One region of the Bradyrhizobium sp. ORS 111 genome, then DNA from elsewhere that is predicted to be linked to it. Evidence: predicted binding sites of a transcription regulator. Region 1 holds the regulator's gene; each other region holds the start of a gene.
What was found. Region 1 encodes PhoB, which activates phosphate uptake and scavenging genes when phosphate is short. Its sites were predicted from a motif close to TGTCATNNANCTGTCAT; they were not measured.

Region 1 (2,265 bases):
GTTTCTGAACATACCGCCAAGGCATTCGACAGCGATCTGCAGGAACTCACCCGCCTGGTCGCCGAGATGGGCGGCCTCGTCGAGCGCATGATCACCGAGTCCGTCGACGCACTGATCCGCCGCGACGTCGCGCTCGGCAAGCGCGTCGTTGCCGCCGACGTCGAGATCGACGGCCTGCAGCGCATCATCGAGGAGCGCGCGGTGCTGACGATTGCGCGTCGCCAGCCGATGGCGATCGACCTGCGCGAGATCGTCAGCGCGATGCGGGTGGCGACCGACCTCGAGCGGATCGGCGATCTCGCCAAGAACATGGGCAAGCGCGTCGCGGCCCTCGAGAGCGATTTCCAGCCGTTGAAGCTGATCCGCGGCCTCGAGCACATGACCGATCTGGTGCTGTCGCAAGTCAAGTCGGTGCTCGACGCCTACGCCGCGCACGACTTGCCGGCCGCGATGACCGTCTGGAAGGGCGACGAGGAGGTCGACGCGATCTGCACCTCGCTGTTCCGCGAACTGCTCACCTACATGATGGAGGATCCGCGCAACATCTCGTTCTGCATCCATCTGATGTTCTGTGCCAAGAACATCGAGCGGATCGGCGACCACGCCACCAACATCGCCGAAACCGTGTTCTACATGATCGAAGGCCAGCAGATCACCGACAAGCGCCCGAAGGGCGACATGACCACCTTTGCCACCACGGTGCCGGGTAACGGCTAGCTGAGGTGTTTGGTTCGCCTCTCGGGCAACGGATCAACACAGAGAAAGAACATAGACCGATGAGCGCACGCATTCTGGTAGTCGAAGACGAGGAAGCGCTGACGACGTTGTTGCGCTACAACCTCGACGCGGAAGGCTACGACGTGGAGACGGTCGGACGCGGCGACGACGCCGACACAAGGCTGAAGGAGCGTGTTCCCGATCTCGTGGTGCTTGACTGGATGCTGCCGGGCCTCTCCGGCATCGAGCTGTGCCGCCGCCTGCGGGCGCGGCCTGAGACCAAGCAGCTTCCGATCATCATGCTGACGGCGCGCGGCGAGGAGAGCGAGCGGGTGCGGGGCCTCGCCACCGGCGCCGACGATTACATCGTCAAACCGTTCTCGGTGCCGGAGCTGCTGGCGCGCGTGAAGGGCCTGTTGCGTCGCGCGAGCCCTGAGCGGCTCGCCACCGTCCTGACTTACGGCGATATCGAGCTCGACCGCGAGAAGCGCCGCGTCGCGCGCTCGGGCCGGCCGATCGATCTCGGCCCGACCGAATATCGCCTGCTCGAGTTCTTCCTCGAGCATCCCGGCCGCGTGTTCAGCCGCGAGCAGCTTCTCGACAGCGTCTGGGGCCGCGACATCTATATCGACGAGCGGACCGTCGACGTGCACATCGGCCGCTTGCGTAAGCTGCTCAATCCCGGCCGCGAGCAGGATCCGATCCGCACCGTGCGCGGTGCCGGCTATGCGCTCGACGACCGCTTCGCCAAGGCGGAGCCGCAGCCGTAAGGCGCGGGCAGCAGATAACCACAGCGTCGTCCCGGCAAAAGCCGCGACCCATAACCCCGAATGCAATTTGTTGCGCGAAGTCGGAACGACGAGTCCTGTTCACAACACAAGCCGCGGCGGATGGGTCCCGGCCTGCGGCAGGACGACGCTGTGACGTAGAGGTAGTCCCCTCACAAAAAAATCCCCGCTTGCGCGGGGATTTTGTTTCCACGGCCTATGATGCTCACCGGGTCGGCGGCTTGTTGGCGGGCCTGCGCCGGTCGGCAGCCGGCTGGTAGGCGACGCGCGAGTGGTGCGCGCAATAGGGCAGGCCGGTGAGCGCCTTGCCGCCGCAGAAGAAGAATTCAGGGCTCGAGGGGTCGCCGACTGGCCAGTGGCAGGTCGCCTCGTTCAGCTCGAGCAGCGACAGCCGCTGGCTCATCGGCACCACATTGTCATAGGCGACCGGATCCGGCTCCAGCTCGACCTCGAAGGCGTGGGCGAGCGCGGTGTTGCCGCGCGAGACCGGGCGCGCCACCCGCATCATATGTTGGGCGGGACGGGCCTTGCGCTGTCGCGGGGCAGCGGTGGAAGGGGCCTTGGCACGGCCGGATAGGCCAAGCCGATGCACTTTGCCGATCACGGCGTTTCGCGTCACATTGCCGAGTTCCGCCGCAATCTGGCTGGCCGACAGGCCCGCCTCCCAGAGCTTCTTGAGCTGCTCGACGCGATCATCGGACCAGGTCAATACCGTCATCGCATTCTTCCCTTCGCCTTGCGCCGGCCAGTCATCGGAGCG
Region 2 (2,265 bases), 490 kb from region 1:
GCAACAGCTTTGATTGGAAAATCGACTGCTTTTGCATGAGGTCTGGAAAAATGGCAGGCCGCGGGATGCGGCCTGCCGGGGCGTTAGTCTAGCGCATCATCTCAGCGGACGGCGGTCTTTTCAAACTGCCGCAGCATCTGGTTGCCGCGTTCGACGGCGGCATCGAGCGCCTGCTTGGCGGTCTTCTTGCCGGCCAGCGCCTGTTCGATCTCTTCCGCCCAGACGTCGCGGAGCTGCACCATGTTGCCGAGGCGCAGGCCGCGCGAATTCTCGGTCGGCTCCTTGTTGGTCAGCTCGAGCAGCGGCGTCTCGAGATAGGGCTGGTCCTTGTAGAAGCCCTCGGCCTTCGCCTTCTCATAGGCTGCCTTGGTGATCGGCAGATAGCCGGAAGCCTTGTGGATCCAGACCTGGCGGTCGGTGTCCGACAGGAAGGTCAGGAACTTGGCCACGCCCTTGTATTCGTCGGCGGACTTGCCGCCCATCACCCAGAGCGAGGCGCCGCCGATGATCGAGTTCTGCGGCGCGCCCTTGACGTCGGGATAATAGGGCATCGGCGCGGCGGTGAAGTTGAACTTGGCCTGCGCCTTGACGTTGCCGAAGAATGCCGACGAGGTCAGATAGATCGGGCATTCGCCCGAGGTGAAGCGGCCCTCACCGGTGTTGGTGCGGCCGGCATAGTCGTAGGTCTTGTCCTTCTGCAGCTCGACCAGATTTTCGAGATGCTTGACTTGCAGCGGGCCGTTGAACTCGAGCACCGTGTCGAAGCCGTCGAGGCCGTTGGCCTTGCTCGCGAGCGGCACGTTGTGCCAGGCCGAGAGCTGCTCGAGATTGACCCAGGTGACCCAGGAGTTGGAGAAGCCGCAGGTGGAGTAGCCGGCCGCCTTGAGCTTCTTGGCGTCCTCGAACACTTGCGGCCAGGTCTTCGGAATCTCGGAGATGTTGGCCTTCTTCAGCGCGTCGAGATTGACCCACATCACCGTCGACGACGAGTTGAAGGGGAACGACAGCATCTCGCCCTTCGAGGTCGAGTAGTAGCCGGTGATCGCGGGCAGGTACGCTTTCGGATCGAACTTCTCGCCGGCATCCTGCATCAGCTTGTAGACGGGCTTCACGGCGCCGGTGGCAGCCATCATCGTCGCGGTGCCGACCTCGAACACTTGCAGGATGGCCGGTGCATTGCCGGCGCGGAACGCGGCGATGCCGGCGTTCATCGTGTCGGCGTAGCCGCCCTTATAGGTCGGGACGACCTTGTAGTCGCTTTGTGCGGCGTTGAAGTCGTTGGCGAGCTTGACGATGACGTCGTTGTTGGCGCCGGTCATCGCATGCCACCACTGGATCTCGGTCACCGCAAATGCGGGTGACGCGAACGCAAGCGTCGCCGAGACCGCTGCGGCAGCGCCAAGTCGTCGAAAAAGCATCAAAATCCCTCCCGGATGGAACGTCAGGTTTCGTTACGCGCGTTAACAGCGCCGGATGACGTTCAAATGACCGTATAAACGAAAGCCATCGTACGGGGGAAGCCAGCGCGAAGGGAAGCGGTAAAAAAGACGAAGACCACAGACGCGCCCGTGCGGTGCAACGTCAGGCGTGACATTGCACCGCAGCCGGGGCGTTGCTCGTGCACCGTGAGATTTGATTGCTGCAATGGCAGTGGAAACCTCTCCCATAGGGAGAGGTCGGCGCGTAGCGCCGGGTGAGGGGTTAAGCTCTCCCGTGGGAGCGGACCCCTCACCCGATTTGCTGCGCAAATCGACTTCTCCCCGCTGGGGAGAGGTGGAAAGCCTCGCGGCCAGACCGATGATTCAAATCAAATCATCGGCGCTGGTCAGCGCTTGCGTTCGGGGCCGCAGACCACGCCCTTGTCGACCAGGGCGCCGATCTCGTCCTTGGAGTAGCCGAACTCGCCCAGCACTTCTGTGGCGTGCTGGCTGAACTTCGGCGGCGTGCGCCGCAGGTTCGGCTTGGTGCGATCGAGCCGGATCGGCGAGGCGACGCCCTTGTACCAATCCTTCTCGATGATGTCGCCGCGGTGGATCGTGTGCGGGTTGGTCAGCGCCTGGTCGATCTTCTGGACCGGCCCGGCCGGCAGGCCCGCGGCGAGCAGCCGGTTGCACAGCGGCTCGGCCTCGTGCTGGCTGAACACCGCGGCCAGTTCGGCGCGCAGCGCGTCGCGATTGGCGATGCGGTCCTTGTTGCGGGCAAAGCGCGGATCGGTGCCGAGCTCGGGCTTGCCGATCTCCCGGGCGAGCTTGCGGAACGTCCCGT
Region 3 (2,265 bases), 3.2 Mb from region 1:
AGCACGGCGATGATCCCCATGGTCTTCTGCGCGTCGTTGCCACCATGGCCGAGCGAATAGAGCGAGGCTGAGGCGAATTGCAGGATGCGAAAGGCGCGATCGACGGCGAACGGCGTCGAGCGCACCGACAGCCAGGAGACAATCGCGACCAGCACCAGCGCCAGCAGGAAGCCGACCAGCGGCGACAGCACGATCGCAAGCAGCGTCTTCGAGAGGCCGCTCCATACCGCCGCCGAAATCCCCGCCTTCGCCATGCCTGCGCCGACCAGCCCGCCGATCAGCGCGTGCGAGCTCGACGAGGGAATGCCGAGTGCCCAGGTGATCAGGTTCCAGACGATCGCGCCGACCAGGGCGGCGAAGATCACGGTCGCATCGACCACCGACGGCTCGATGATCCCGGTGCCGATGGTGTTGGCGACGTGCAGGCCGAACACCATGAAGGCGACGAAGTTGAAGAACGCCGCCCAGAACACCGCATATTGCGGCCGTAACACGCGCGTCGAGACGATGGTCGCGATCGAATTGGCGGCATCGTGCAAGCCGTTCAGGAAGTCGAACAGCAGCGCCACCGCGATCAGGATGACGAGAACGGGAAGACCCAGCGTGGCGTCCACGTGATGGCCCTGCCTATTTCACTTGTTTGAGCATGATCTCCGCGCAAACGCCTCGCGTTTGTCGCAGGGAAAACCGCTGCACACGTTTCCGGATCATGCTCAGACCTGCTCGATCACGATCGAGTTGATCTCGTTGGCGACGTCGTCGAAGCGGTCGGCCACCTTCTCGAGGTGATCGTAGATCTCCGCGCCGACGATGAAGTCCATCGTGTTGGCGTCTCGGTGCTTCAGGAACAATTCCTTCAGCCCGATGTCGTGGAGGTCGTCGACCCGGCCTTCGAGCTTGGTCAGCTCCTCGGTGATCTGGGTCAGCATGGCGACGTTCTGGCCGATCGACTGCAACAGCGGCAGCGCACGGCCGACCAGGTTGGCGCATTCGATGATCAGGCCGCCGATCTCGCGCATCGGCGGTTCGAACGATCGCACCTCGAACAGCACGACCGCCTTCGCGGTCTGTTGCATCTGGTCGACGGCATCATCCATCGACGTGATCAGGTTCTTGATGTCGCCGCGGTCGAACGGGGTGATGAAGGTGCGGCGGACCGCGGTGAGGACTTCGCGGGTGATGTTGTCCGCATCGTTCTCGAATTGATTGACACGCTGGCAGAAGACGGGCGTCTCGTCCCCGCCCTTGAGCATGTCCTGCAGCGCCAAAGCGCACTGCACTGAGGTCTGGGCATGGCGGGCGAACAGGTCGAAAAACCGCTCTTCCTTGGGCAGGAAGCTGCGAAACCAGCGTAACATAAGTCCGTTCCATCGTTCCGGGGCAGCCGTCGGGAGGCTGTCACAGAACTGTCATAGAACACTTCGCGGGACAAGCGCCCGGCCCTGGCCGCCCGGATGGGCGGTCATCCACCACTTTGTCGGTTCAGAAAGTCCCCGGTCCGCGGCCCTACAGCGACCGCCGCAGGTAATGGGCGAGCTCGCCGACGAGGCCGCGCCGGAACAGCAGCACACAGGCGACGAAGATCACGCCCTGGATGACGGTCACCCACTGGCCGAAGCCCGCGAGATATTGCTGCATGGCAATGATCACGAAGGCGCCGACCACAGGTCCGAAAATCGTGCCGAGGCCGCCGACCAGCGTCATCAGCACGATCTCACCGGACATCGACCAGTGCACGTCGGTGAGCGAGGCGTTCTGCGCCACAAACACCTTCAGCGAGCCGGCGAAGCCCGCCAGCGTGCCCGACAGGATGAAGGCGAGCAGCTTGTACTGGTCGGTCTTGTAGCCGAGCGAAATCGCGCGCGGCTCGTTCTCGCGGATCGACTTGAGCACCTCGCCGAACGGCGAGTTGATGGTGCGGTAGATCAGGAGGAAGCCGGCAAGGAATCCAACCAGCACGACGTAATACAGCACCGTCGGCTTGGAGAGGTCGAAGATCCCGAACAGATGGCCCTGCGGAATGCCCTGGATGCCGTCTTCGCCGTGGGTGAACGGCGCCTGCAGATAGATGAAGTAGATGAGCTGCGACAACGCCAGCGTGATCATCGCGAAATAGATCCCCTGCCGGCGAATCGAAACATAGCCGGTGACAAGGGCGAGCAAGGCGGCGGCCGCCGTGCCGACCACGATGCCGAGCTCGGGCGGCAGCCCCCATACCTTCAGCGCATGCGCCGACACGTAGCCCGCGGTGCCGAGAAACATCGC

Region 2: ugpB (sn-glycerol-3-phosphate ABC transporter substrate-binding protein UgpB) is a predicted target of PhoB. The motif match lies at 1,474-1,490, and genes of this name have one in related genera.
Region 3: P6U30_RS20995 (DUF47 domain-containing protein) is a predicted target of PhoB. The motif match lies at 1,397-1,413, and genes of this name have one in related genera.

Annotation. Positions count from the first base shown of each region.
Region 1 is NZ_CP120701.1:7,645,116-7,647,380, reverse strand. It holds gene phoU (phosphate signaling complex protein PhoU) at 1-717, shown strand, start outside; gene phoB (phosphate regulon transcriptional regulator PhoB) at 777-1,487, shown strand; gene P6U30_RS35350 (GcrA family cell cycle regulator) at 1,711-2,223, opposite strand.
Region 2 is NZ_CP120701.1:107,982-110,246, reverse strand. It holds gene ugpA (sn-glycerol-3-phosphate ABC transporter permease UgpA) at 1-37, opposite strand, end outside; gene ugpB (sn-glycerol-3-phosphate ABC transporter substrate-binding protein UgpB) at 102-1,418, opposite strand; gene P6U30_RS00470 (CaiB/BaiF CoA transferase family protein) at 1,826-2,265, opposite strand, start outside.
Region 3 is NZ_CP120701.1:4,488,246-4,490,510, forward strand. It holds gene P6U30_RS20990 (inorganic phosphate transporter) at 1-614, opposite strand, end outside; gene P6U30_RS20995 (DUF47 domain-containing protein) at 714-1,358, opposite strand; gene P6U30_RS21000 (branched-chain amino acid ABC transporter permease) at 1,507-2,265, opposite strand, start outside.